DNA from 3 places in the Mesorhizobium sp. M1217 genome. Region 3 is predicted to be linked to each of the others. Evidence: predicted binding sites of a transcription regulator. Region 3 holds the regulator's gene; each other region holds the start of a gene.

The links. Region 3 encodes PhoB, which activates phosphate uptake and scavenging genes when phosphate is short. Its sites were predicted from a motif close to TGTCATNNANCTGTCAT; they were not measured.
Region 1: a site for PhoB is predicted at 6,329-6,345, ahead of NKH37_RS10950 (PhoX family protein). Genes of this name have one in related genera too.
Region 2: a site for PhoB is predicted at 3,088-3,104, ahead of NKH37_RS04320 (alkaline phosphatase D family protein). Genes of this name have one in related genera too.

What each region holds. Positions count from the first base shown of each region.
Region 1 is NZ_JAMYMA010000005.1:280,119-289,817, reverse strand. Features, by position in the region: gene NKH37_RS10985 (DUF6647 family protein) at 1-554, opposite strand, end outside; gene NKH37_RS10980 (helix-turn-helix domain-containing protein) at 880-1,683, opposite strand; gene NKH37_RS10975 (SMP-30/gluconolactonase/LRE family protein) at 1,799-2,659, shown strand; gene NKH37_RS10970 (SulP family inorganic anion transporter) at 2,673-4,385, opposite strand; gene NKH37_RS10965 (helix-turn-helix domain-containing protein) at 4,567-4,836, opposite strand; gene NKH37_RS10960 (phosphatase PAP2 family protein) at 5,155-5,856, opposite strand; gene NKH37_RS10955 (hypothetical protein) at 5,871-6,209, opposite strand; gene NKH37_RS10950 (PhoX family protein) at 6,413-8,404, shown strand; gene NKH37_RS10945 (GNAT family N-acetyltransferase) at 8,506-9,186, opposite strand; gene NKH37_RS10940 (MarR family winged helix-turn-helix transcriptional regulator) at 9,183-9,674, opposite strand.
Region 2 is NZ_JAMYMA010000002.1:327,005-336,703, reverse strand. Features, by position in the region: gene ppa (inorganic diphosphatase) at 1-135, shown strand, start outside; gene NKH37_RS04335 (hypothetical protein) at 153-743, opposite strand; gene NKH37_RS04330 (TetR/AcrR family transcriptional regulator) at 841-1,446, opposite strand; gene NKH37_RS04325 (MFS transporter) at 1,529-2,812, shown strand; gene NKH37_RS04320 (alkaline phosphatase D family protein) at 3,177-4,751, shown strand; gene NKH37_RS04315 (hypothetical protein) at 4,798-5,079, opposite strand; gene typA (translational GTPase TypA) at 5,278-7,107, shown strand; gene NKH37_RS04305 (DUF1062 domain-containing protein) at 7,165-7,785, opposite strand; gene NKH37_RS04300 (LysE family translocator) at 8,181-8,795, shown strand; gene NKH37_RS04295 (YciI family protein) at 8,805-9,128, opposite strand; gene NKH37_RS04290 (peroxidase-related enzyme) at 9,252-9,699, opposite strand, start outside.
Region 3 is NZ_JAMYMA010000002.1:71,758-81,456, forward strand. Features, by position in the region: gene NKH37_RS02990 (sugar ABC transporter permease) at 1-761, opposite strand, end outside; gene xylF (D-xylose ABC transporter substrate-binding protein) at 904-1,944, opposite strand; gene NKH37_RS03000 (ROK family protein) at 2,231-3,475, shown strand; gene phoB (phosphate regulon transcriptional regulator PhoB) at 3,485-4,174, opposite strand; gene phoU (phosphate signaling complex protein PhoU) at 4,191-4,898, opposite strand; gene pstB (phosphate ABC transporter ATP-binding protein PstB) at 4,931-5,734, opposite strand; gene pstA (phosphate ABC transporter permease PstA) at 5,731-6,582, opposite strand; gene pstC (phosphate ABC transporter permease subunit PstC) at 6,586-7,572, opposite strand; gene pstS (phosphate ABC transporter substrate-binding protein PstS) at 7,632-8,693, opposite strand; gene NKH37_RS03035 (hypothetical protein) at 9,355-9,699, shown strand, end outside.

The sequences.
Region 1 (9,699 bases), on a different contig from region 3:
TTGCCAACATTGTCCGGACTGGCAAAATTGGGGCTGCTGTTCCAGCGATCCGCCGCCACGTCGCGAAACCGCAAACCTGCCATCCTGCGCGCAGGTACGAAGCTTACCGCCGGGGGCTCTTCGATCGACGGAAGGCCGAGTTCAGACGAAAGCCATACCGCTATTGCCATTAGCGCGGCCGGCTGCGAGCGGTCAGACATCTTCATGGGAGCAAGAGCACCAGGTGCGCCGGGCAATTGGATGCCGGGCCGGGCGGGATCGGGTCCCATAAGCTCCGAGTCGCCCGCGGGCGCGGCAAGCGTCGCTGATGCTACTACACCGGGTGCGCTGAGCAATTCGATATAAGGCAGGACCAACGGCGGCAATCCTGAGCCTGGATCGGCATTGGGTCCCCTAAGCTCCGGCTCGTCCGCGGACGCGGCAAGTGTCGCCGCCAGGATCACGCTTAGGACGCAAGGCAAGCATGCCCTTAAGAGCGCGCTCATGGTCACGACCTCCTTGATCGGCAGCGCCATCAATTGGGAGACACCGCCGTGATGAAGAAACAACGCCACGAAAGAGCGTTCAGGTTTGCATTGCGGTCAACGAATGCGACGGCTTCGCGACGTGCTCCCGTAAGCTGCGAAGCGATGCATAAATTACTGGCCGGTGTCCCGTGCGCACCTCCTGACGCCGGCCCCGGACTGCAAAGCAGCCTGGATAATCACAGGCTCACCCTACGCAAGCCGATGTCCATGCACATCGGTACGGTCACCCAATTTATAGGCGCCGCTTGCCTAGTTTTCGGCGCGCCTGCCTAGTCTTCGCGGCTTACAAGGCGTCTGTGGAGGACAGCAGCCTAAACCCAAGAATCCGACCTCAGTCGTTCCGTGATTTGACCTAGGCCGGCAGACGTCGTCCGTTTGCGGCGGCCGCAACTCGATCGTCCGTCCGCGCGCCTGCGTCGCGCGGATGTGGCCCGATCGGCATGATCACCGGGAATGGCGTTGCGCCGAACGCAAACGTCCATTTGTAGCCGACCAGCCCGTCTTCGGGCGTCGTGTGCTGGTCGTGATGAGCAAGCAATTTGGCGCGCTCCGCCAATTCCTCCGCCTCGCGCCTGACCATTTCCGCCGTTTCCGGCCGCATCCGCCTGGAGAAGCTGACGAACGTCGCCTCGCGCTCAAGATGGGTGATGGCCCAGCCGATGAAATTCTTGTTGGTCATCTCGAACAGCGGCCGCAATGGCCCGTCGAAATTCCACTGGATCGGCGCCTCGACCAGCAGCCTTGCCGACAGGCCGCCACCAAGCGCGACCAGGCCGAGTTCCTCGAGGTCGCGCAGATAGAGGAACATCGAAGCCTCGCTCAACCCTTGTGAGCGCATGATGCCTTCTGGCGTGAATTTCTCGGAAAGCATGACGAATACGAACAGCAGTGCCGGCCGCCCGGCGAGCCTGCGCTCGATCTCCGGCGCGATCGGGTTGGCAGGTCCCGGTCCCCTGTTCATCGAGCCGAGCACGTTCTCCAACTCCACGCCGGCGGCATCGCAGATCTCGATCAGCCGGTCGAGCTTGCAGTTGCGCTCATGGAAGATGCGCTTCACCGTCGGCTCGGAAACGCCCATCCGCTCGGCAAGGACACGGTAGGTCACGCCCTTGGCCTTAAGCGTCCGCTTCAGCGCTTCGAAGATCGGGCCGTTCATGGGATGCACCTCTTTTACGCGATTTGGTATCAGCCTTCGGTACTAGTCCCGATACATCTTCCCGAAAAGTATCGAAAGGCCTAGCTCTCCGCCATTCCATTACAGGAGACTAGCCATGAAGAGCCTCTTCACCTCGATACTTCTCGCCCTGGTCGGCATCGCCGCCGCTCCGGCAGTTCAGGCGGCCGAACTCTGGCGCGCTACCGGGCTTGAGCAACCGGAATCGGCGCTGTTCGATGCCGCCGGCAAACGCATCATCATCTCCAATATCGTTGGCAATCCCGGCGACGCCGACGGCAATGGATACCTGTCGGTCCTGTCTGTGGACGGCAAGATGGTTACGCAACATTGGACCGACGGCATGGACGCGCCCAAGGGCATGGCGATTGCCGACGGCAAACTCTACGTCGCCGACCTCACCCATGTGCGCGTCGTCGATCTCGCAAGCGGCAAGCTAACATCGACGATCGACGTGCCGAACGCGGTCTTCCTCAACGACGTGACCGCCGACGCGTCCGGCAAGGTCTACGTCACTGATATGCTTGCCGATACGATCTATCGCATCGACGGCGACCGGCCCGAACTGTTCGTCAGGGATGCGGCGCTTGCTTCGCCGAATGGCATCTTCGCCGATGGCGGCCGGCTGATCGTCGCTTCGTGGGGCAAGGGCATCAAGCCCGATTTCAGCACCGCGGAGCCGGGCGGCCTGCTCTCGGTCGATCTCGCCACCAAGGCAATTGCGTCACTGCCCGGCGCAGAAAAGTTCGCTAACCTCGATGGCGTCGTCGCCATCGGCGGCAGCGTTTACGCCACCGCGTATATGACCGGCACGCTCTACAGCTACAAAGCCGGCGGCACGCCGCAAGCGGTTGCGACGTTCAAGCCGGGCAGCGCCGACATCGGCACCGACGGCAAGTCGACAATCTTCGTGCCGCTGATGAACGACGGAGAGATCGCGGCGTTAGGCCTCGACTAAGCCAGCCATCGGCTCAGGCGGCGGGCGCGGCTTTCTTCAGCTGCGCCCGCGCATCCGTGATCGAGGCGGCATAAGTCACCAGCGGCCGCTTGACGCCGTGGTTGATCAGCATGCGGCGTGTCTGCGGTGAAGCGCCTGAGATAATGAAGCGAACGCCGGCGCGCTTGGCCTTGTGGGCCGCGCCCTCAATAACATTGGCCGCCGTCGAATCGAAGAACGGCACCGCCGAACAGTCGAGGATGAAGTTCCTGCGCTGGTCGGCGATGCGGTCCAGCACCGTGCCGACGGTCGAGGCGGCGCCGAAGAAAAAGGCGCCCGATATCCGGTAGACGACGGTATCGGCATCGCTCGCCTCGCTGGAATCATAAGCGCTGGCGCGGTCGGCAACGTCTTCCTGGACCAAGGATTGATGGTCCGCCTCCACCGCGATGCTCTTGGCCATGCGGTCGATGAACAGCATCGAGCCCAGCGCAAAACCGACGACGATGCCTTCGGTCAGGTCGCGGAAGATGACGATCAGGAACGTCGCCAGCAGTACCAGCGCATCGCCGCGCGAGGCGCGCAGCAAGGTGGCGAAGGCCTGTTTCTCGAACATGTTCCAGCACACCACCGCCAGCACGCCGGCAAGTGCCGCAAGCGGGATATAGCTGGCCAGCGGTGCCGCCACCAGCATCAGGGCAAGCAGGATGGCCGAGTGCATCATGCCTGAGACCGGTCCATGCGCGCCGGCCCGTACATTGGTCGCGGTGCGGGCAATGGTGCCGGTGGTGCAGATACCGCCGAACAAGGCGGAGGCGATATTGGCGAAGCCCTGCGCCACCAACTCGCAATTGGAGCGATGCCGTCTTCCGGTCATGCCGTCAGCGACGACGGCCGACAGCAGCGATTCGATCGCCCCGAGCAGCGCAAAGGCGATGGCGTCCGGCAGCACGTCGATTATCCTGTCGAGGCTGAGCGGCGGGAAGGCCGGCCATTGCAGGCTGCGCGGGATGCCGCCGAAGCGCGTGCCGATCGTTTCGGCCGGCATGGCGAGCAATGCCACGACGAGTGATGCCAGCCCGATGGCAATCAGCATGGCCGGCCACTTCGGCCGAAACCGCTTCAACAGCGCAATGGTGATGATGGTCAGTGCCGCCACCGCGGTTGCGCCGAGGTTGATCGTTCCGGCCGCCTCGCCGATGGCCATCAGCTTGGGCACCAGCGGCCCCGGTTCCTTGCCGGCGAGCTTCAGCCCGAAGAGTTCGACGATCTGGCCGGAGAAGATGATGACGGCGATGCCGGCGGTGAAGCCGACGGTCACCGGATAGGGGATGAACTTGATGTAGGTGCCAAGCCTGAGATAGCCGATGGCAAGCAGGAACAGGCCGGCCATCATCGTCGCCAGCAGCAAGCCGTCGACGCCAACTCGCGCCACCGTCGCAGCCACCAGCACAATGAAGGCGCCGGCCGGGCCGCCGATCTGGAAACGGCTGCCGCCAAGCGCCGAGACCAGGAAGCCGCCAATGATCGAGGTGTAGAGCCCGCGCTCCGGCGTCACGCCTGAAGCAATGGCAATTGCCATCGACAGCGGCAGCGCCACGATGGCGACAGTCAGCCCGGCGATGGCATCCGCCTTGAAGTGCGCGAGCGTATAGCCCTCGCGCAGCACCGTCACCAGCTTCGGCGTGAACAGTTCGGAAAATGTCGGCCGTGCCGGTTGATGCACTGCCCGCCGGGTCTGATCCATCGAGTGCCTTCCCCATGAAACCAAGGAGGCGGCGGGATCGTCGGCAGGACTGTCGGCGGTCGCCGTCGCGACTTGGAGCGGCGTGCGTCCAAATCGACGCACAGGTACGCTCCAACACTTTTGAACCGCGCATTGGACTATCCGAAAATCGATTTCGATTTTCGGCGATGCGGCAGTACCGTCAGCCTTGCGGGTTCTGCGGCGTGACAGGCTTGAGGCGAACGCCCCTGCCGCCACGCTCGCTCGCCTGGTTGTCGCCGATCAGCTCGACCCCGGCCTCTTCAAGGGCCTGGATGACCTTCATCAGCGTATCGACCACGCCCCGGACCACGCCGTCGCTCGCTTCCATGCGCTGAATGGTTGGAAGCGAAACCCCGGCGCGCTCGGCGAGCGTCTTCTGATCGATGCCGGCCAGCGCCCTCGCGGCACGCATCTGCGCGGCAGTGATCATCGGCCATAACCCCCGTCTGAGTCTGCGATATCACGTGTAATACCTTCATTATGATGGTTCAAGCATCATCTTGCATATGTGAAACATGCAGCACTCTTTGCCAGCCGATGCGCTAGCATGCTACAATTTCGGCATCGTTTGGCGGGACATCCATTGCGATCCCGATTTCACAGGCAACGACTCAAAAAGGATGAGCAGGTGAAGATATTCAATGCGTTGGCGACCTCGACAGCCTTGCTGTCGATGGTTTTCCTGCTGGCAGGCTGCGGTCATGGCCTGATCAACAGGCTGATTTGACCGCAAATCGACTGACATGAGTCAGGTGCCGCCGGCCCGCCCGAGCCATCGCTGCAGGAACCGGGCCGCAAGCCAGCACAGCATCGCCCAGGCAAAGCCGGCGCACCAGCCGGCCAATACGTCGGAGGGCCAGTGGACGCCGAGATAGATGCGGCTGATGCCGACCACCACCGTCGTCAGCACCGCCAGACCGAGCACATAGATCTTCGTTGTCCGCCCGGGCAAAAACCGCGCCGCCATGCTGCCCAGCGTCAAATATGTCACCGCCGACAGCATGGCGTGGCCGCTCGGAAACGAAAGTGATGCCACGTCGGCGAGATGCGAGACCAGATCGGGGCGCGGCCGATCTATATCGAACTTGAGCACGCTTGACAGGACCTGGCCGCCCGCTACCGCGATGAACATGAGAAGCGCCGCGCCTGGCCTGCGGATGAGGAGCAGATAGACGATCATTGCTGCCGTGATCAGCACCAACACGCTGGCGCTGCCGAGGCTGGTGATGTCGCGCATCGCTCCTTCCAGCCACGCCGGTCCGATCGGATTGTCGGGTTGGCCGGCCTTGCGGAAGGCAAGCAGGATTTCGGTATCGAAGGCATGCGGCGTAGTGGCCCGCGCCATCTCCATTAGCTCCTCGAACCCCCACAGCCCGCCGGCAATGATCAGCCCGGCCAGCAGAACCGGGAACTCCAGCCAGTTGCGCAGTCTGCTTGCGGTCTTCTTCATCGGCCCGATCGCAGTTACAGCCTTTGCAGATAGGGTCCGAGCGTGATCAGCGCCACAGCTGCGATGGCAAGCACGATGCCGGTCGCCTGCAAGGCATTGACGCGCTCGCCGAAGAAGACCAGCGCCACCACATTCACCGACACCAGCTGGATCACCGCTGACAGGCTGAACGACACCGACATGCCGAATTCACGGATCAGCCTCAGCATGATCAGATTGCCGAGCGAATAGAGCGCCAACGTCAGCACGATCTTGCCAAAGCTCGGCGCCAGTCCCCATTGCTTCGCCGCCGTCGCCGCAAGCAGGAAGATCACTGTCGAAATGCAGAGCTGCCCAAGTCCCCAGAAACTCACTTTTTGCTCCTCCCGATGCGGTCCTTGCGCGCCTGCCGCAGCTCTTGTTTCCGAAGCGCCGGTCGCGGTCAAGCGGGGCTGATGTTGGGCACGAAATCGCAGATGGCAATTAGCCGGCATGTCATCAAACTGTGACCTGCCGGCGATACCGGATTGGCCAGGCAACACGCTCCAGCAATCCATCCAGCCAGAGGCAGGCCCCTATGACCGAACATCGCACCCCTGACGCCCATTTCCGCACCAGCCTGCTCGAGGAAAACGATGGGCCAGGAGCCAATCCCAGCGACAACCGCACCATGGGTGAGATCATCGCCGCGCGGTTCTCGCGCCGCGGCTTCCTCAAGGGCTCGCTTGCCGTCTCGGCCATAGCCGCTACCGTCAGCCCGCTGGCGCTGATCACCGCCGACAACGCCCGCGCCGCCGAAGGCTCCGCCTTCGCTTTCGACGAGCTCGAGGCCGGCATCGACGACAAGCATCACGTTGCACCCGGTTATGACGCCGACGTGCTGCTGCGCTGGGGCGATCCGCTGTTCGCCGATTCGCCGGAATTCGATCCGACAAAACAGTCGGCGGAAGCCCAGGCCAGACAATTCGGCTACAACAATGACTATGTCGGTTATATCCCGATCGACGGCTCGGCCGAGCACGGCCTGCTGGTGGTCAACCACGAATACACCAATCCGCACCTGATGTTTCCGGGCCTCGTCACCATCGTCGATGGCAAAGCCAAGCAGGCGCCTCTCAGCAAGGAACAAGTCGACGTCGAGATGGCCGCGCATGGCGGCACCATTGTCGAGATCCGCAAGGAAGCCGGCAAATGGCAGGTCGTTCGCGACGGCAAGCTCAACCGCCGCATCACCTCCAACACCGAGATCGCGCTGTCCGGCCCCGTCGCCGGCCACGACCGCGTCAAGACCAGCGCCGACCCGACCGGCACGAAAGTTGTCGGCACCGTCAACAATTGTGCCGGCGGCGTCACGCCGTGGGGCACCTATGTCATGGCCGAGGAGAACATCCACGGCTATTTCTCGGGCGAGCTGCCGCAAGGCCACAAGGAAGCGGCCAATTACAAGCGGCTCGGCATTCCCGAAGGTGCTTATGAATGGGCAGCGCATTACGACCGTTTCGACATCGGCAAAGAGCCGAACGAGCCGAACCGCTTTGGCTGGATCGTCGAGGTCGACGTCCAGGATCCGACTTCGGTGCCGAAGAAGCGCACCGCAATGGGCCGCTTCAAGCATGAGGGCGCCGAATCGATCGTCGCCAAGGATGGCCGTGTCGTCTTCTACCTCGGCGACGACGAGCGCTTCGACTATGTCTATAAGTTCGTCACCACAGGCAAGTTCAATCCGGACGACCGCGCCGCCAATATGGATTTGCTCGACGACGGCACCTTGCATGTCGCCAAGTTTGCCGACGACGGTTCGGTCGAATGGCTGCCGATCGTCTTCGGCCAAGGGCCGCTGACGGCGGAGAACGGCTTTGCCAGCCAGGCCGACGTGCTGATCGAGACGCGCCGCGCCGCCGACCTGCTCGGCGCCACCAAGATGGACCGCCCTGAAGACATCCAGCCCAATGCCGCCAACGGCAAGGTCTATGTCATGCTGACCAACAATTCGAAGCGCAAGGCCGATCAGGTCGACGCCGCCAACCCGCGTGCCGAAAATGCCTTTGGCCACATCATCGAGATCGTCGAGGACGGTGGCGATTTTGCCGCCACCAAGGGCAAGTGGGAGGTGCTCTTGAAATGCGGTGATCCCTCGGTTGCGGCAGTCGGCGCCACCTTCTCGACCGCAACCACGGCCAATGGCTGGTTCGGCATGCCGGACAATTGCGCGGTTGATTCGACCGGCCGCCTCTGGGTCGCCACCGACGGTCAGGGTCCGAAGGCCACTGGCCGCACCGACGGTCTGTGGGCGGTCGATACGGAAGGGCCGGCGCGGGCGACCTCAAAACTGTTCTTCCGCGTGCCGATCGGCGCCGAAATGTGTGGTCCCCTGTTTGCGCCGGACGACCAGACCGCTTTCGTTGCCGTCCAGCATCCAGGCGACGGTGGCGAGGACTGGGAGGCTTTCGGCCGTCCGTCCTACTATGAGGATTTGTCGACCCGCTGGCCCGACTTCAAGCCGGACATGCCGGTGCGGCCGGCGGTCGTTGCCATCACCAGGCAAGGTGGTGGCAAGATCGCGGTCTGACACGCAGCAAGGTCTTGCAGTCTCAAGGAAGGATTTCGGCGATACGAAATCCTTCCTTTCCGATACGGGATGCATCCATGCTGCGCATCATGCGCCGACTATCATTCGGTGCGCTGAACCACGGCCACATTCATTGTATTTCGCAACCTGAAGCCAATGGACTCGTACAATCTAATGGCCGTGGCGTTGCTGGCATAGGCGTGGAGATAGGGAACTTCGCCGCGTGCCACTATCCGGTTTGCCACGAATATTGACAACAGCTTGCCCAGGCCACCGCCGCGAAATTCCGGATGTGAGCACACCCCGCTGAGTTCGGTATAGCCAGGTTGCTTCATGCGCTCGCCGGCCATCGCCGCAAGTCTGCCCTCGATTTTCACACCCCAAAAATCGCCCAGGCTCAAGGCTTCGAGCGTGAATGGGCCAGGCTTGGTGACCAACGCCAGAGCCAGCATCTCAGCGGCGTCGTCTCGCGTCAGACGTTGCACGCGCTGGTCGGAGACGATCTGCAACGGCTGCTCGGCAATCATCTGAACCCCGGCTGCGGTCGACGTCGCGGAAAGCCCCGTGGGCAGAGCAATGGCGTCCGCTTGAAGCAGGATCACACTCTCGCCTGGGGAGACAAGCTTTTCAAGCGCCCGCAGGCTTTCCGCGTCGTCCGCGCCAGTGGCGGCGAAAGGAACAATCAACGGCCGATATCGCCTGGCGAGGTTTCCACCTTGCGCGAAGGCCTGATGTCGCGTCTGAAGCGCGCTCCAGATCGGGCGGTCAAGCAGGTGTTTCATTGCACGGCATCTCTCGGTTTTGGTGCACGACGGTCGAGAGGAGCCGCGGCGAGGCCGTCCTCGATGGCGGCCAACTGATCGAGAAGCGGCCCCGAAAGATCCGCGCACAGATCCGCGACGGCGTTCTCGATGCGCGACCAGACCTCGCGCTTTGCGACATCGACCAGCCGCCGGCCGTCCCTGGTGAGGGAGACGATCCTGCGCCGCTGGTCATCGATCGACGGACTGACCTCGAGCAATCCCAACTCGGCGAGAAGCGAGACGCTTCGCGTTACGCCTGGCTGCGCGATGCCAAGGGATTGCGCCAGTTCCCCGACAGGCAGGGGGCCGAGCCTGTCGAGCGCGGCCAGCAGTGGGTACTGGCTCGCCTGAACCGGAACATCCAGCCGGTCGAGAAGGCGCTGCGCCTCCGCTTGCAGTTGCTCGCCTATACGCTTCATCCTGCTGCCCAGGCACAGGAAGCCAAGCGATCGTACGACGTCTTCCATAGGCCAATCCGCCTCGCGATAAATC
Region 2 (9,699 bases), 260 kb from region 3:
CAGCAGGTGCAGCACTTTTTCGAGCACTACAAGGATCTCGAACCCGGCAAATGGGTCAAGATCGAGGGCTGGTACGATGCCGCCTATGCCAAGAAGATGATCGTCGAGGCAATCGAGCGGGCCAAGCGCAAGTAATTAACGGGCGCAAATCGTCAGTTGTCGACGCGGCCGAAATCGGGCGTGTTGCCGATCACCACACGCTTGTCCTTGCCGCAGGCGAAGGTGCGTGCCTTCTCGTCGGCAAGCTTGCGCGCCTGATCGTTGGCGGCGGGATTGCCGGTGGCGAGCACAAGAGCGATCGTGCAGCCTTCGTGGGCGCCAGGCTGGGCAACCTTGGCGACGATCAGCACTTCCGTCGACTTGTTCTCGCCCTCGCTATCGCTGATCGAGCGACGATGGATGACTGCGAAAGGAACGGCCATATCGCCCTTGGTTTCGATACGCCACTCGACTTTGGGTCCAGCCGAGTTGAGGCCGGAAAAGCTTTCCCAGACCGTGGTCATGTCGCCAGGTGGAAACCCGTAGAACAGAGATTCCCGCGCGTCGTCGTAGGAAACCATCACCGGGTAGCCGCCATAGCCCGAACAGGCGAGGTCGGCCCAGTCGCCGTCGCCTTCCTCCGCCTGGGCATAAGTCACGCAGTCCTTCTCCCAGACGAGATCGGTATAGACGCTGGATATGTCGCCAGCCCGAGCCGCCTGGCAGAAACCGGCGAGGACAAGCGGGATCAAAAGAGCGCGCATGGCGGACAACTCCGTTCGGGCTGCCGCAGCGTACCGTCAAATTCAGCAGCAGCCTAGACGAAGTCAGGCTGCTCACAGTGACCTGGTAAACGGAACGCTATTTCCTCAAGCTTGCCTCGATCAGAAGATCGGCGTTGCGGGCCACCGACTGCGCCGGTCCGCCGGCACCGAACAACTGGCCGCTGATATAGGCGCCCTCGATCAGGAGCAGCAGCCCGTCACCCAGCGTGTCGGCGTCGCCGGCGCCCATCGCCGCCGCCATGGCACGCAGGCGCCGGCGCAATTCCTGCTTGTTGGCCTCGCTCACGACGCGGGCCGGATGGCCGTGTTCGGGATATTCGACCGCGGCATTGGTCATGCCGCAGCCGCGATAGTCGGGCCTTTGCGTGCGCTTGCCGACACGCGTCAGGAAGGCGACGATCTGCGCGCGCGGATCGCCGGGATGGGCATTCACCGCCTCGTCGAAGCGCTCCCAGAATTCGAGGTCATAGTGCCGAAGATAGGATGCGGCCAACTCATCCTTGGACGGAAAGCTGCGGTAGAGGCTTGGCTTGGTGACGCCGGCACGCCGTACGATCTCGTCGACGCCGATCGCCCTGATGCCTTGCCGGTAGAACAGGTCGCGCGCCACCTGGAGAATCCGTTCGGCGGCGCGAGGCACCGGTGCGCCATTCTCCTTGATCGTTGGTTCAATGCTTTTCATGTCTGGTTTGCCGATTGCCTGGTTGACAATGTTACCGGTCGGTACGTATGTTCCGCACACCTGAAACGTACCGGTCAGTAACATGATAGCTCAATCCCGCCCGTTTGGCCAGCGCTACGCTTTCGTCGTGGTCGCCGTCATCTTCCTCTGCCTGCTGATCGCCGCGGGCCTGCGTTCGGCACCGGCAGTCATGATGCTGCCGCTGGAGAATAGTTTCGGCTGGCGGCGCGACGTCGTCTCGCTGGCCGCGGCCACCGGCATCTTCCTCTATGGCCTGACCGGGCCGTTTGCCGCGGCGCTGATGGAGCGGATCGGGCTGCGCCGCACCTTGCTTGCCGCGCTCCTGTTGATGTCGGGATCGACTGCGCTCAGCCTACTAATGACCAAGCCGTGGCATCTGCTCCTCACCTGGGGCGTGTTTTCCGGCATCAGCTCGGGCGCCGTCGCCACCGTGCTCGGCGCGACCATCGTCAACCGCTGGTTCAAGACCAATCGCGGCCTGGTGATGGGACTGATGTCGGCGTCCAGCGCCACCGGGCTGCTGGTCTTCCTGCCGCTGCTCGCCTCGCTCGCCCAGTCGGGTGGCTGGAAGCCGGTCGCCATTGCCATTGCCGTGGCCACCGCCGCCTTGGTGCCGCTGGTTTACATGCTGGTGCCGGAGCGTCCGGCCGCGATTGGCATGGTGCGTTACGGTGCCGAGGCCGACGACGTGCCGCCGTCGCCGCCGGCCGCGCAAGGCAATTTCCTCGCGCATACGCTGAGCACGTTGCGCCGCGCCGCCGGTACGCGTGTGTTCTGGTACCTGTTCGCCACCTTCTTCGTTTGCGGCTTCACCACCAACGGGTTGGTCGGCACGCACCTGATCGCCTTTTGCGGCGATATGGGCATCGGCGAAGTGCAGGCCGCAGGCCTGCTCTCGATGATGGGCATCTTCGATCTTATTGGCACGACGCTGTCGGGCTGGCTCACCGACCGTTTCGACCCGCGCAAGCTGCTCGGCATCTATTACGGCATTCGCGGCCTGTCGCTGATCTATCTGCCCTATTCCGGCTTCTCGGCGACCAGCCTGATCATCTTCGCAGTATTTTACGGACTGGACTGGATCGCCACGGTGCCGCCGACGTTGCGGCTTTCCAACGAGGCGTTCGGCGACCGCAGCGGGCCGATCGTCTTCGGCTGGATCGTCGCCGGCCATCAAGTCGGCGCAGCGACAGCGGCCTTTTTCGGTGGCACTATGCGTGAGTTGCAGGGCAATTACGAGCTTGCCTTCCTGATCGCCGGCATGACGGCAATAGCCGCCGCCTGCATCTCGCTGCTGATCAACACCAGCCGCCCGGCGTTCGATCCTGAACCGCAGGCGGCATAGCTTCTCGTTGCAGGAGATGCCGTCGGCCAAATTGCCGATCTCCCCCCTCGTGGGGGAGATGCCCGGCAGGGCAGAGGGGGCGCGAAGGTTCGCCAGCCTCCGACTTTACGCAATGTTCTGCCCAAACTCCGCTGCTCCGTCTGATTTCTTTCTGATTTGTACATCGGCGGGACAGCGCCCCCCTCTGGCCTGCCGGCCATCTCCCCCGCAAGGGACCCGCAAGGGGGGAGATCAACAGCTTCGCCGCCGAGCGGTCCAGCCTTCCCGCTTGTTGATGTCAGAAAACCTTCATCGTTTCGAAATGTGCCTGAAACATTGAAGCTGGAGCTTGGCGGCGACGTTCAACGCCATCCAGGAGACAGCCATGAACAAGATTTCAATGACGCGGCGCGCTTTCGTCACGTCGGCCAGCGCCGTTGGCCTGGTCGGCGCCTCGGGTCTCGCCCTTCCCTATTACTCGCGCGCCAATCAGCGCCCGGCCTTCACCCATGGCATTCAGTCCGGCGATGTCGACGCGACCAGCGGCATGGTCTGGACGCGCACGGACCGGCCGTCGCGCGTCATGTTCGAAGTGTCGTCGACGGAAAATTTCGCCAATGCCGTCCGCCTGGCGCCGCTCGATACGTCGCCGGCCAGCGACTATACGGTGAAGCGGCTGCTTACCGATCTCGCCTCCGACCAGGACATTTTCTACCGCATGGTCGCGGCCGATCTTGCCGACATCAACGCCGTTTCGGAGCCGATCGTCGGCCGCTTCCGCACGGCACCTGCCTCGAAGCGCGACATTCGTTTCGCCTGGTCGGGCGACACCGCCGGCCAAGGCTGGGGCATCGACGAGACCGGCATGAAGACCTACGCCACGATCGCCAAGCACACGCCCGACTTCTTCCTGCATTCGGGCGATACGGTCTATGCCGATGGTGCGATGAAGGACGAGGTCGACCTGCCCAATGGCGACAAGTGGAAAAACACAGTGCTGATCGACGAAAAGCGCAAGGTTGCCGAGACGCTGGACGAATACCGGGCGCAGTGGAAATACAACATGATGGACAAGAACGTTCTTGCGCTCAGTGCCATCTGCCCGACTTTCTATCAGTGGGACGACCATGAGGTGCTTAACAACTGGTCGGACTCGAAGGACCTGACTGCCGACGACCGCTACACCGAAAAATCGATCCATGTGCTGGCGGCACGTGCTGCGCGCGCCTTCCACGAGATGACGACGATCCGCTACGAACTGTCGGAGCCGGGCCGCGTCTACCGCAAGATCGCTTATGGGCCGCTGCTCGATGTGTTCTTCCTCGACATGCGTTCCTACCGCGGCCCCAACGGCCCGGGTATGCAGGAGACGATGACGCCGCAATCGCGCATCCTCGGCGAACAGCAGATTAAGTGGTTGAAGCGTGAGCTGGCAAATTCCAACGCGACGTGGAAAATCATCGCCGCCGACATGCCGCTCGGCCTCGTGGTCTGGAATGACGGTACCAAGAAGGTCGGGGCCGAGGCAGTCAGCAATGGCGACAATGGCCCGGCCAAGGGGCGCGAGCTGGAAATTGCCGACCTTCTTCGCTATATAAAGAACGCGGGCATCAGCAATACCGTTTGGCTCACCGCAGACGTGCATTACACGGCCGCGCATTACTACAATCCGGACAAGGCGCAGTTCCGGGACTTCAATCCGTTCTGGGAATTCGTTTCGGGTCCGATCCATTCAGGCACGTTCGGACCGAATGGTTTTGACATGACCTTCGGCCCGGAGCTGAAGTTCATCAAGGCACCGACTGCCGAGCAGGGTCAGAACCTGCCGCCGTCGGCCGGCCTGCAGTTCTTCGGACTTGTCGATATCGATGGCGCTACAGAGCAGCTGACGGTGCGGCTGATGGATCGCGACGACAGCGAACTCTACAAGGTCACGCTCGATCCGGTGCGGTCGGCGTGAGCGACTGCACCATTATCCTCGGGCCAGCCCGAGGGTAGGACGTGTATCAATCGGGATAGCAGACGACGGGAATGTTGGGCCAGACGGCGCTGTCGCATCCGGCATTTTGCTGCCTTTGCTTGAAGGCGGCGCTGACTGGCCCGGTCACCACCGGGTCGACGCCATCGGGAGCATCGGCAAAAAGCTGCTCCGCCGACCGCTTGTCGGACGGCAGGGCAGTCCGCGTCTCCTTGAACGACGCGGCCGACTGCGCCGCGCCTGCCGCGAGGAGGACGGCGAGTGCGCTACATGCCAAAATCGGCCGGAATCTGCTGCCTGCGTCGATCATGAAATTCGAACTGCCCGGACCATGAAAGGTTCCGCCTTGGTTAATAATTCCACTTCACACCAAGACATTTAAGATTTGGTGACTTTATTTGGTGACTCGCCTCCTCTTTCGCAATTGCGAAAAACCCTGTATGAGCCGCCCAACCGAAAGAGGCAGCGCCTTTTGGCCTGCTGCCTGCAACGCTCCCGAGACCAAAACATGAAAATCCGCAATATCGCGATCATCGCGCACGTCGACCATGGAAAAACCACCCTCGTCGATCAGCTCCTGAAACAGTCCGGCTCGTTCCGCGACAACCAGCGTGTCGCCGAGCGCGCCATGGATTCGAACGATCTCGAAAAGGAACGCGGCATCACCATCCTGGCCAAGGCGACCTCGGTCGACTGGAAGGGCACCCGCATCAACATCGTCGACACGCCCGGCCACGCCGACTTCGGCGGTGAGGTCGAGCGCATCCTGTCGATGGTGGATTCGGCCATCGTGCTGGTCGACGCCGCCGAGGGGCCGATGCCGCAGACCAAATTCGTCGTCGGCAAGGCGCTCAAGGTCGGACTGAAGCCGATCGTCGTCATCAACAAGATCGACCGGCCGGATGCTCGCCACGTCGAGGTGGTCAACGAGGTGTTCGACCTGTTTGCCGCGCTTGACGCGACCGACGAGCAGCTCGACTTCCCGATCCTTTACGGTTCGGGCCGTGACGGCTGGGTCTCCGAAAACCCCGAAGGTCCGAAGGACCAGGCTCTGGCGCCGCTGTTCGACCTCGTCATCAAGCACGTGCCGGCGCCGACCGTTCATCCTGGCCCGTTCCGCATGATCGGCACCATTCTGGAAGCCAATCCGTTCCTCGGCCGCATCATCACCGGCCGTATCGAATCCGGCACGCTGAAATCCAACCAGGCGGTCAAGGTGCTGCACCATGATGGCACCCAGGTCGAAACCGGCCGCATCTCGAAGATCCTTGCTTTTCGCGGGCTCGAGCGCCAGCCCATCGACGAAGCGCAGGCAGGCGACATCGTCGCCATCGCCGGCTTGTCGAAAGGCACCGTCGCCGACACGTTCTGCGACCTGTCGGTGACCGAGCCGCTGCACGCGCAGCCTATCGATCCGCCGACGGTGACGATGTCGTTCCTGGTCAACGATTCACCGCTGGCGGGCACCGAAGGCGACAAGGTGACCAGCCGCGTCATCCGGGACCGCCTGCTGCGCGAGGCCGAAGGCAATGTCGCGCTGAAGATCGAGGAATCGCCGGACAAGGATTCGTTCTTCGTCTCCGGACGCGGCGAATTGCAGCTGGCCGTGCTGATCGAGACGATGCGCCGCGAAGGTTTTGAGATCGCCGTGTCGCGGCCGCGCGTCGTCATGCAGAAGGGCGAGAACGGCGAATTGCTGGAGCCGGTCGAGGAAGTCGTCATCGACGTTGACGAGGAGCATGCCGGCGTCGTCGTGCAAAAAATGTCGGAGCGCAAGGCCGAGATGGTCGAGCTGCGCCCTTCGGGCGGCAATCGCCAGCGCATCGTTTTCCACGCGCCGACGCGCGGCCTGATCGGCTACCAGTCGGAACTGCTGACCGACACGCGCGGCACCGCCGTGATGAACCGGCTGTTCCATGCCTATGAGCCTTACAAGGGTGAGCTGCCGGGCCGCACCAACGGCGTGCTGATCTCCAACGAACAGGGTGAATCGGTGGCCTATGCCATGTGGAACCTGGAAGACCGCGGCCCGATGGTCATCGACCCCGGCGTCAAGGTCTATCAGGGCATGATCATCGGCATCCATTCCAGGGACAACGACCTCGAAGTCAACGTGCTCAAGGGCAAGAAGCTGACGAACATCCGCGCCGCCGGCAAGGACGAGGCAGTGAAGCTGACGCCGCCGATCCGCATGACGCTGGAACGCGCGCTGGCCTGGATCCAGGACGACGAGCTGGTCGAAGTGACGCCGAAAACCATCCGCCTGCGCAAGCTCTATCTCGACCCGAACGAGCGCAAGCGTTTCGAGAAGTCGGCGAAAGTGGTCGGCGCGGCGTAAGCCACTTTTCTCAGCCATTATGAGGGAGGGAGCACGTGCGTGCTTCCTCCCTCTATCTTACCCGCCGGCAGCCGCGATAATGCCGTCCCGGTCTGGATTACTAGACAGGTCGATGCGGATCGCCGTTCCCGCTCGGGCTGGCCTGCGCAAGGCTTTGGCCCCGTCCGGACCAACGGCCAGCAATCGCTTCTCTTCCCAAACCTGAAGCCGCGATCGCGAGATACCGAGTTCGTTGGCGAGCAACCGGTCGAGCCGCAGCGCTGTCGGCATTTCGAGCTGGAGTTCGAGGCCGGCGGTGTTTTCCGGCCTGTCCCCGAGCACCTGCTTATGAACGGCGGCTTCAGGAAATTCCTCGACGCGCCCGATCCTGCTTCGCAATGCGGCAATATCGAAAGCATGGCGCCGCGCCAGGACCGGATCGTTGCATTCGAGCGCCTGCAGCAGGGCCGGCTCGATGTCGCGGCGATTGCAGCGCTCCAGAATGCCGAAATTCCAGGAATTGTCGCAATCGATGCACCGGTAGATCAACCAGGCATCAATGCGTTTGCCATTAGCATTGACCCGGAATTTGCCGCTGCAGCGATAGGCTTTCAGGCCGCCGCAGCGATTGCAGTTGAGGTGAGGTCGCGGTGCGGTCTTGGGCGCGATCGCCCAGCGGATACGCAGTATCGAAGGCATGCCGAAAAGCCCTTCCCGTCGGGAAGTTCGTCAGATCGGCGATGTCGAGATGCCCCTGCGGGCACGGCGTGGCGAGAGACTGCGGCAGTTGGAAATAAGCGTCGCGGGTGATTGTGCGCGACAGCGGTTCAGCAGTGCCAAACCGGTCTCGAACCGCCACCCTGAGGAACACATGATGTGAAAACAGGCGCCGCGACTGCGACGCCCTGCTCTGTGTTGGGGGAGTTGGCGAGACCGGCGGTTACGTAGGCAAAGTGAAGCTCCAAATGATGTCGGGACGACATTTCTAGCCGCGAGGTGCCCAGCCGACAAGCCTTCTTTCGGTAGACGCTACCGTCGTCGGAACAGTTGGGTTATGTTGAATGACTCCAAAAGTTTCTAACGAGATCCGCGTCATGCATTTCACGTCGCTTCTGATTTTTGCCGGCGCCCTGCTTGTTGCCGCCGGCTCGCCGGGCCCGTCGATTGCCGCACTTGTGGCGCGGGTCATCGCAAAAGGGTTTCGCGACGTGTTTCCGTTCCTGCTTGCCATGTGGATTGGCGAAGCGATCTGGCTGTCACTGGCGGTGTTTGGCCTCGCCGTGGTGGCGCAGACGTTCCACTTCGCCTTTGTCGTCGTGAAATGGGTTGGCGTCGTCTATCTCGCCTGGCTTGCCTGGAAGATGTGGACGGCACCGGTCGAGGCAAAAGAAGGCTCGCTGCCGCGCGACGATTCGCCCGTCAGACTGTTCTTTGCCGGCATGGCGGTGACGCTCGGCAACCCCAAGATCATGATGTTCTATCTGGCGCTGCTGCCGACCATCATCGATCTCGGTTCAGTCCGCGTGATCGGCTGGGTCGAGCTGACGGCGACCATGGCCGTGGTGCTGGTCGCCATCGATTTGACATGGGTGCTCGCCGCATCGCAGGCGCGCAAGCTCTTGAGGAGCAAGCGGGCGATGAAGATCGCCAACCGCATCAGCGCCGGCACCATGGCCGGCGCTGCGGCGGCGATCGCGGCGCGGTCCTGAGCCGGCGCGTCAACCCATTTCAATTATCGGTGCGATCTCGACGCTGAAACCCGGGTCCGTCAGGATAGGACAATCCTTGGCTTTGCCGACGGCATCGTCGATGTCTTTCGCTTCGATGATGGTGTAACCGGCGGTTGGATTGCTGCCGCCATTGTTCTCGACCTTGCCGCCGGGCAGCAGGGTCTTCGACATGCCGACTGGATTGCCACCGTCGACCACGGCTGAGCCAAGCTTGCCGTACCAGCCGTTCCAGGCATCCATCGCTGCCTTCCGTTCGGCCTCCTCGGTCGGCATCTTGCCCGAGCCGTGATAGACGTAGAGAAATTTCGCCATGTTCTCCTCCTTTGATCGGCGGCATCGAACCGGCATGCGGTCATGCCGCATGCCGATCATCGGACCAAACCGGCAAACAAGCAACGAGAATGCGATGTAGCTAATATATACGACCGCGGTGCCCTATCGCGCCATCGCGTGATATTCATCGTTCGGCCGCATATCGATCGCCGATGCCAGCCGGTTCGACATGTTGAAGAACGCGGCAGTCGAGGCGATATCCCAGATGTCGCGGTCGGAAAAGCCCACTTGCCGCAGCGCCGCCCGGTCGGCTGCGACGATCTTTGCCGGCTGCTCGGTCAGCTTCACCGCGAATTCGAGCATGGCGCGCTGCCTGTCTGACAGCTCGGCGGCGCGAAAATTCATCACCATCATCTCGCCGAAGGCCGGGTCGCCGGAAAGCTGGCGCACCGCCGCGCCATGTGCAACCAGGCAATAATAGCAATGGTTGACCGATGAGACGACCACCGCGATCATCTCTCGCTCCAGCTTCGACAGGCCGGATTCACCCAGCATCAAATCATTGTACATGTCGGTGAAAGCGCGCAGCTTCTTCTCGTCGAAGGCGTAG
Region 3 (9,699 bases):
AACGTCTCGGCCCAGATCGGGCGTAACGGGAAGCGGAACCGCTTGCGCTGCACCCGCCCGTTGAGCAGCATGAACACAACCGCCAGGCACGCGACAATTCCGACGATCCAGCTCCATCGCGCACCGATCGAACCCGTCGGTCCGCCGCCCATCAGCTGGAAAGTGGCATCCAGCGGCGCAATCGTCTGCCCACTGGCGACCCACCATGCGGCACCCCGCCAGACCAGAAGGCCGCCCAGCGTCACGATGAAGGCCGGCACCTCGAGATAAGCGATGATGTATCCCTGGAACGCTCCGATCAGAAGGCCAAGCGCGAGGCCGATGGCCAGCGCCAGGATCCAGATCCAGGGGTTGCCTAATTGCAGACCGACCATTCGCACCAGGAAATGCACCTGCGCAAAACCCATGACCACGCCGATCAGGCCTTCGGCGGAGCCGACCGACAGGTCGATATTGCGCATGACGATAACCAGCACCATTCCGGCGGCCATTATGGCCACGGCCGAAGTCTGCACCGACAGGTTCCAGAGATTGCGTGGCGTCAGGAAGGTCCGGCTGTCGAAGTCGAACGGATTGACGCCGAGCCGTACGCTAGAAATGACATGCAGGCCGACCCAGATGACCAGCAGCGCGCCGACCATGCCGAGCATGCGCGTGTCGAGTTCGGTTGCCTTGAGAAATCGGGCAACAATGCCGAGTTCGGATTCCCGTGCCCGGTCTGTCGTGCTGTCGACCGGCGTGTTGGACGTCGTGTCGGTCATGATGTTTCTCCCGCCGGGTTGCCGTCTGCCGCGGATGCCGGAAGCAGCCTAGAAGTTATCCGCCGGAAGCGGAAAAACAACTCTTGTTGGAAAAACGCCGCGGCGAGCGGCCGCGGCGTTCGGACTTTTCGGAAACGTCGGCTCAGTTGCAGACTGCAACAGTGCCAGCCGTCACCCCGGCGCAGACCTCTTCTTTCTTGATCCAGCCGGCGTCGATGACGACGTTGAGGTTGTCCTTGGTGATGGCGACCGGGGTCAGGAACAGCGACTTGACGGTATTGCCGCCGGGCGTGGTGAAATCCTTCACGCCGGCAATGTCGGTCATCTGCTTGCCGTCGGCCAGTTGCGAGGCGATCTCGGCGGCATTCTTGCCGAGCTCGCGCGCATCCTTCCACACCGACACGGTCTGTGTGCCGAGCGCGATGCGGTTCAGCGCGGCGTGGTCGCCGTCCTGGCCCGAAACCGGAACCGATCCGGCCAGCCCTTGCGCCGTCAGCGCGGCGACGACGCCGCCGGCAGTGCCGTCATTAGCGGCGACCACGGCATCGACCTTGTTGTCGTTGGCGGTCAGGAACTGTTCCATGTTCTTCTGAGCGTTGGCCGGCAGCCAGCCGTCCGTATAGGCCTCGCCGACATTCTTGATCTTGCCGCCGTCAATGGCCTCCTTCAGCACCTCCATCGAACCGGCAAACAGGAAATCGGCATTCGGATCGGAACCCGAACCCTTGATGAAGACGTAGTTGCCTTCCGGCTTCACCTTGAAGACTTCGCGGGCCTGCATGCGGCCGACTTCCTTGTTGTCGAAGGTCAGATAGAACACGTCCTTGTTCTCGATCAGCCGGTCATAGCCGACGACCGGGATGCCTTCGTCCAGTGCCTTCTGCACGGCCGGCCCGATGGCCGAGGCGTCCTGCGCCAGGATGATCAGTGCGCTGGCGCCCTGCGAGATCAGGCTCTCGACGTCGGTGAGCTGCTTGCCGGGGTTGGACTGTGCGTCGGCGGAAATATACTTGTCGCCTGCGGCCTCAATGGCCGCCTTCATTGCGGCCTCGTCGGTCTTCCAGCGCTCTTCCTGGAAGTTCGACCAGGAAACGCCGATGACCTTGTCTTTAGCCTGCGCCACCGACGCCAGCGCCAGCGTCATGGCGACACCCGCCAGAATGGCGGTCGTGAATTTCTTCATCATATCCTCCCTGCGCCGCGTACGGCGTGACCAATTGGCTCAAAGACCAGCTTAGAAGCTCTAATTTTTTCGAGCCTCGAAAAAATACTGGCCCGATCTCCGGCTGCTGTCAACATCGATTCTGATGGATTTTGATGACTCTGCGAGTTTTTTCGAGCGTCGGAATAAACGATGACAGCGCCACCTGCATCTGACACTATTTGCCTGCGTCCGACACTATTTGTCGGACATTACCGACGGCTTCCGGTTCATGAGCGGCCGCGGCAACCGGGAGGAAAGCAAAACAATGTCGGTCGGAATCCGCCATGACGATTTGCGCCGGCGCAACCGGGCGATGGTGATCTCGGCGGTGCGCCGGGCCGGCCAGCCATCGCGTACTGAGATCGCAGCTACTACCGGCCTCAGTCATTCGACCATATCGGCGATCTCTTCCGACCTGATACGGGAAGGCATCCTCGCCGAGAGCAAGGCAAGTGAGCCCGTTTCGTTGAAACGCGGTCGTCCGCAGGTCGGCCTCGCCCTCAACCCGGAAGCGGCGGCGGTGCTGACCGTGGTGTTGTCGCTGAATTTCCTGTCGGCCGCCATTATCGACTATACGGGACAGGTGGTCGCCGAGGAACAGCGCCGGCTGGACACGCTGACCATGCCGCGCGACGAGCTGATCCGTGAATGCATGGCCATCGTCCGGCGCCGGCTGCAGGATCCAGACCTTGACGTCCGCAGTGTCGCCCGCATCGCCCTGGCGATTCAGGGCATTACCGACTCCCCTGCACGCGCCATGCTGTGGTCGCCGATCACGCCGCAGACCGACATCGCCTTTGCCGACATGCTGGAGGACGAATTCGGCATCCCGGCAACGGTGGAGAACGACTGCAACATGATGGCGGTGGCTTTGCGCTGGCGCAATCCGGATCGCTATCGCGACGACTTCATCGCCATCCTGCTTTCGCATGGCATCGGCATGGGGCTGGTGCTGAAGGGCGAACTGTTCACCGGGACGCATTCCTCGGGTGGCGAATTTGGCCACATGATCCATCGTCCGGGCGGCGCGCTCTGCCGTTGCGGGCGGCGCGGCTGCATCGAGGCCTATGCCGGCAACTACGCCATCTGGCGCAACGCCAGGCAGATGAGCGAAGAAAGCGAACCGATCGCCGACGTCAGCGACGCCGACATGCGAGCACTGGCGGCCCGGGCGCGCGAGAAAGATGGGCCGGAACGCGAGGCCTACCGCAAGGCCGGCGAAGCGCTGGGTTTCGGTCTCGGCTCGCTGTTCGCGCTGATCGATCCGGCACCGGTCGCGATGGTCGGCGCCAGTGCCGCCGCCTTCGATCTGATCGAGCCGGCCTTGCGGAAGGCAATCGCCCAGACCGCCGGCGGCCAGCATTCGGGCTCGATCTCCTTCGATACAGAGCCGAACGAATTGCCGCTGATCCGCGAAGGCTGCGCGATGCGGGCGCTAAGCTTCGTCGACCAGGAGATTTTCGCGCCGGGCGCGCAAATGAGGCCCAGCGTCAGAAAGAACGTAGCCTGACCAGGCGGGTCAATCTTCCCTGATCGCATAGCCGGCACCGCGGATGGTGCGGATGACATCCGGCATCCGGCCGTTGTTGACGGCTTTGCGCAGCCGCCCGACATGCACGTCGACGGTGCGTTCGTCGATGTAGATTGTCTCGCCCCAGACATTATCGAGTAACTGGCTGCGCGAGAAGACACGGCCCGGATGCCGCATCATGAACTCGAGCAGCCGGAATTCGGTCGGCCCGAGCCTGATTTCGCTCTTCTTGCGATAGACCCTGTGCGATTCGCGATCGAGCACGATGTCGCCGACCTTCAGCACGCTGGACAGCACTTCCGGCTTGGCGCGCCGCAGCAGCGCCTTGACCCTGGCCATGAATTCCGGTGTCGAAAACGGTTTGACCAGATAGTCGTCGGCGCCGGTCGAAAGCCCGCGCACCCGGTCGCTCTCCTCGCCGCGCGCGGTCAGCATGATGATCGGCAGCCGCTCGGTTTCGGGGCGCACCCGCAACCGACGACAGAGCTCGATGCCGGAAACCGCTGGTATCATCCAGTCGAGCACCAAAAGGTCGGGCACATTCTCCTGCAAACGGATCTCGGCTTCGTCGCCGCGTGTCACCACCTCGACCTGGTAGCCTTCGGATTCGAGATTGTAGCGGAGCAGCACACCCAATGGCTCCTCGTCCTCCACCACCATTATGCGTGGTGCGATCATCGGCTGGGCACCCCCATCATGTCACCGGTGCGGACATTGTCGTTTCGTCCTGCTTCGGACGATTGACCGGCAATTGCTCGCCGGTCAGCACATAATACGCATTTTCGGCGATGTTGGTGACATGGTCGCCGATCCGCTCCAGATTCTTGGCGCAGAACAGCAGGTGCGTGCAAGCGGTGATGTTGCGCGGATCTTCCATCATGTAGGTCAACAGCTCGCGGAACACGGACGTGTATTTGACGTCGATGCGCTCGTCGGCGGCACGCAGCTTGGCCAACGCGGCCGCATCGCCTGCAGCATATTCCTCGATGACACCCTGCACCTGGATGAGAACCAGCTGCGCCATCGCGTCGATGGAATGCGACAGGTCCCGCGGCGTGGCGCTGAGGCCGACCGCACTCACGCGCTTGGCGATATTCTTGGCAAGGTCGCCGATGCGTTCGAGGTCGCCCGCCATGCGGATCGCTCCGACCACATGGCGAAGATCGTGGGCCATCGGCTGGCGTTTGGCGATCAGGGTGATGGCGCGGTCGTCCAGTTCGCGTTGACGCGCATCCATGATGGCGTCGTCGGAAACGACGCGTTGCGCCAGCACGTTGTCGGAATTCAACAGGGCCTTGGTCGCCCCGCCGACCATCGAACCGGCGAGGTCGGCCATGTCGCGGATCAGCTTGCTGATCTGCTCGAGATCCTCGTCGAAAGAAGCGACTGTGTGTTCGCCCATGGTCCTGTCCTCATATGCATGATCGGAACGGCTCAGCCGAAGCGGCCAGTGATGTAGTCCTGCGTGCGCTTCTCGCGGGGCGACGTGAAGATCTTCTCGGTCCGGTCGAACTCGACCAGTTCACCCAGATACATGAAGGCGGTCTGGCGCGACACGCGCGCCGCCTGCTGCATGTTGTGGGTGACGATGACGATCGTATAGTCGGCTTGCAATTCGTCGATCAGTTCCTCGATCTTGGCAGTCGACAGCGGGTCGAGGGCCGAAGCCGGTTCGTCGAGCAGAATGACTTCCGGCTTCACGGCCACGGTGCGGGCAATACAAAGCCGCTGCTGCTGGCCGCCTGACAGGCTCAAGCCGCTGGCGTTGAGCTTGTCCTTGACCTCGCCCCACAGCGCGGCCCGCTTCAACGCTTGTTCGACGCGGCCGTCCATTTCGGACTTGCCCAGATTCTCATAAAGCCTGACGCCGAAGGCGATGTTCTCGTAGATCGACATCGGGAACGGCGTCGGCTTCTGGAACACCATGCCGATCTTGGTCCTCAGGAGATTGAGGTCCTGCGAGCGGTCGAGAATGTTCTTGCCGTCGAGCAGCACCTGGCCCTCGGCTGTCTGCTTCGGGTAGAGTTCGTAGATGCGGTTGAACACACGCAGCAGCGTCGATTTCCCGCAGCCCGAAGGGCCGATGAAGGCAGTGACGCTGCGCTCGGGCAGCGACAAGGTGATGTCCTTCAACGCCTTGCTCTGGCCGTAGTAGAAGTTGAGGTTCTTGACCTCGATCTTCGTCTTCTCGGCGACCGTTTCGGTCATCGTCATGTCCGGGGACAACATCTGTGTCATCTGTCCTCTCTGCGTCCGGTAAGGCTGCGGGCGAGGATGCTCAAGCCCAGAACCGTCAGGGTGATTATGAGTGCGCCGGTCCACGCCAGTTGCTGCCATTCCTCATAAGGGCTGAGAGCGAACTGGAAGATGGTCACCGGCAGGCTGGCCATCGGCGCGTTGATATTGCTGCTCCAGAACTGGTTGTTGAGCGCGGTGAAGAGCAGCGGCGCCGTCTCGCCGGAAATGCGTGCTATCGCCAGCAATATGCCGGTGACGATGCCGGACAATGCGGCGCGGTAGGCGACCGAGCGGATCACCACCCAGCGCGGCGCGCCGATCGCGGCGCCGGCTTCACGCAACGCGTTCGGCACCAGGTTGAGCATGTCTTCAGTGGTGCGCACGACCACCGGAATGACCAGGATGGCAAGCGCAACGGCGCCGGCTATGGCCGAGAAATGTCCCATTGGCCGCACCATCAGTTCATAGACGAACAAGCCGATGATGATCGACGGCGCCGACAACAGGATGTCGTTGATGAAGCGCACGACGGTGGTGATGCGCGAGAAACGCCCATATTCGGCCATGTAGGTTCCCGCCAGCACGCCGATCGGCGTGCCGACGACAACGGCGATGATCGTCATCAGCAGGCTGCCCGCGATTGCATTGAGCAGGCCGCCGGCCTCGCCTGGCGGTGGCGTCATCTCGGTGAAGACCGCGAACGAAAGCCCGGCTGTGCCCTTATAGACCAGTGCACCGAGAATGAGCGCCAGCCAGGCAAGCCCGATGCCGGCGGCGACGACGCAAAGCGCCATCATCACCGAATTTCTGGCTTTGCGGCGGCTGTGGAGCGATGAGGATGTCGACATCGGTCAGACTCCCGTACGGGCGTCGATCCGCATCAGCATATAGCGGGCGGCGGCAAGGATCAGGAAAGTGATGACGAACAGGATCAGGCCGAGCGAAACCAGAGAGGAGGTGTAGAGATCGCCGTCGGCCTCGGTGAACTCATTGGCGATGGTCGCCGAGATCGTCGTGCCCGGCGCGAACAGAGAGGCGCTGATGCGGTGGGCGTTGCCAATGACGAAGGTCACCGCCATGGTTTCGCCGAGCGCGCGGCCGAGGCCAAGCATGACGCCGCCCATGATACCGATGCGGGTATAGGGAATGACCACGCGCCGGGTCACTTCCCAGGTCGTGCAACCGATGCCGTAGGCCGATTCCTTCAGCACCGCCGGCACCGTATCGAAGACGTCCTTGGTGATCGAGGTGATGAAGGGCAGCACCATGATGGCGAGGATCAGCGCCGAGGTCAGAAGGCCGATGCCGTAAGGAGGGCCGGCGAAAAGGCTGGATAGTCCCGGCACGCCGTGGAAGATGTTGATGATGAAGGGCTGTATCGTCGTCTGCAGGAACGGCGCGAACACGAACAGGCCCCAGATGCCGTAGATGATCGAGGGAATGCCGGCCAACAGCTCGACCGCTATGCCGATCGGGCGCCTGAGCGGGCGCGGGCAGAGTTCGGTGAGAAACACGGCAATGCCGATGCCGATCGGAACCGCGATCAGGATGGCGATGGCCGCCGTGACCAGCGTGCCGTAGATCGGCGCCAGCGCGCCAAATTTTTCCGTTACCGGATTCCAGCTTTCAGTCGTCAGGAAAGAGAACCCGAAGGACGACAGGGCCTGCCATGAGCCGGCAAACAGCGAGATTGCGACACCACCGAGGATGACCAGCACAAGAATTGCGGAAGCGCGGGTGAGTCCGCGGAATATGGCGTCTGTGAGCGCGAAGCGCCGCACCGTAGCTTCCCTGGCCCGGGCTGCAGATGATAGCATGGCATCGGAAGCGATGGTCATTGGGTCCTCGCGATTGAAGGCAACAGGGAGGGCGCCGTCGACGCCCTCCCTGGAGGAGATTACATAGCCGAGTAGAGCGGCTTGCCGTCGCTGCCGACGACTTCCTTGGCCCACATGGCCTTGACGCTCTCGACCACCTTGTCGGGCATCGGAACGTAGTCCAGCTCGCCGGCCATCTCGTCGCCCTTGTCGTATGCCCAGGCGAAGAATTTGAGCGCTTCGCCGGTGGTCGCCGCGTCGTCCGGCTTCTTGTACAGGAGGATCCACGTCGCCGCCGTCATTGGCCAGGACTCGGCGCCCGGCTCGTTGGCGAGGATGACGCCATAGCCCGGCTGCGAGCTCCAGTCGGCATTGGCCGCTGCCGCCGAGAATGCCGCCGCGGTGGGTTCGACCTTCTTGCCGTCCTTGTTGATCATATCGGTGTGGGTGAGCTTGTTCTGCTTGGCATAGGCGTATTCGACATAGCCGATCGCGCCGCCGGTCTGGGAGACGTTGTTGGCAACGCCCTCATTGCCCTTGGCGCCGATGCCCACGGGCCATTCCACGGCCTTGTCGACGCCGACCTTTTCTTTCCAGTCCGCGCTGACGTCGCCGAGGTAGTATGTGAAGTTGAACGTCGTGCCCGACCCATCGGAACGGTGAACGACCGCGATCGCCTGCGAAGGCAGCTTGACGTCGGGATTGAGCTTCTTGATCGCCTCGTCATCCCAGCTCGTGATCTTGCCGAGGAAGATGTCGGCCAGCGTCGGGCCGTCGAGAACCAACTCGCCCGGCTTGATGCCTTCGAGGTTGACGACGGGAACGATGCCGCCCATCACCATCGGGAACTGAGCCAATCCGGACGATTCAAGCTCTTCGCCTTTCAGCGGCGCATCAGAAGCGCCGAAGGTAACGGTCTTGGCTTTGATCTGCTTGATGCCGCCGCCGGAACCGATCGACTGATAGTTAAGCCCAATGCCGGTGTCTTTCTTGTAAGTGTCGGCCCACTTCGCATAGATCGGGTAGGGGAAGGTGGCGCCGGCGCCGGAGATGTCCGCGGCGAGCGCGGCGGACAGGGTGAGGGTAGTCGTCGCCGCAGCCATTGCAATCGCAACGGCCGCCGAGCGGATGAAATGTCTCATGTGGCCTGCTCCTGTTCGGAATATGGTCTCTCGGCGCCATTCCTCCGGCGCCCGCTGAGGCCAATAGCCCCCGATTATTACAGTCGCATGACAGTTTCATGTCGCTCCGGTAACGTCGTCCAGCCGGGTTAAGAAGGAACGGCCGCGGGCTTTGTCGGCATGGGCCGCGGTTTGCCGCTGGAATCAGCAGCTTGCGTGAATTCCGGCCGGCTTTGTCCGCTCGACGATAGCAGCCACTGACCTTGAGAAGAAAAAAGCCGGACGGGAGCGCGTTGCATGCAGCCAGAACGTGTCATGGCCGCGCCATCGCCGAAACAGGTCCGTTGGGGTAAATCTGACCCTGTTTCTTGCCGGCGGTCGCTGCTCCCGCCCGTAACTGGAGGAGCGGAACTTCGAATATCCCATTGTCGCGACTGAGCGCGCCATTGGGTATGGTGCGATCGCACCATGGCCTTACGCTGGAAGCGGTGACGAATCGCAAGGTTTTAATTCGCCTCGCGCTGGACCTCCATCCGCGCCCGACCCGGCGATCGATCTTTCGAGCGGGGCCTTCGACTGGAAGTGCGGCGATTTCTACTTCACCTTACCTACTCCCTCTGCACTATTCCGCCGGTTGTCGGTTGGGCCGAAGCAGCGTTATAAGCTTGCAGGGGTGTTGCTGATGTTTCGACGGATTCTGCCTGTCTTCCTGTGCCTGGCGCTGCTTCTGGGAACCGGCTGCGCGCGCAGCTATGACGGCACCGTGATCATTCCCAAGCCGCTCGATGTTCGCCGTTTCTGGGACCGGCCTTCTCCGCAGGCGCAAGCCGAACAGTCGCAGCTGGAGACCGATGTCTTTCCTGTGGCGCCTCAAACGCCGAAAAGGCCGGCGGTGCGCAGGAGCGCAGCTTCCGTTGCAGCGCCACGAAGGAAGGTCGTCGCCAACCCGCCCATGCTGTCATCGGAGCCGGCGAAGCCGCTCACCTGCAGGAATGTCAGCCTGCCCGGCAAACGGGCCCGCATGGTC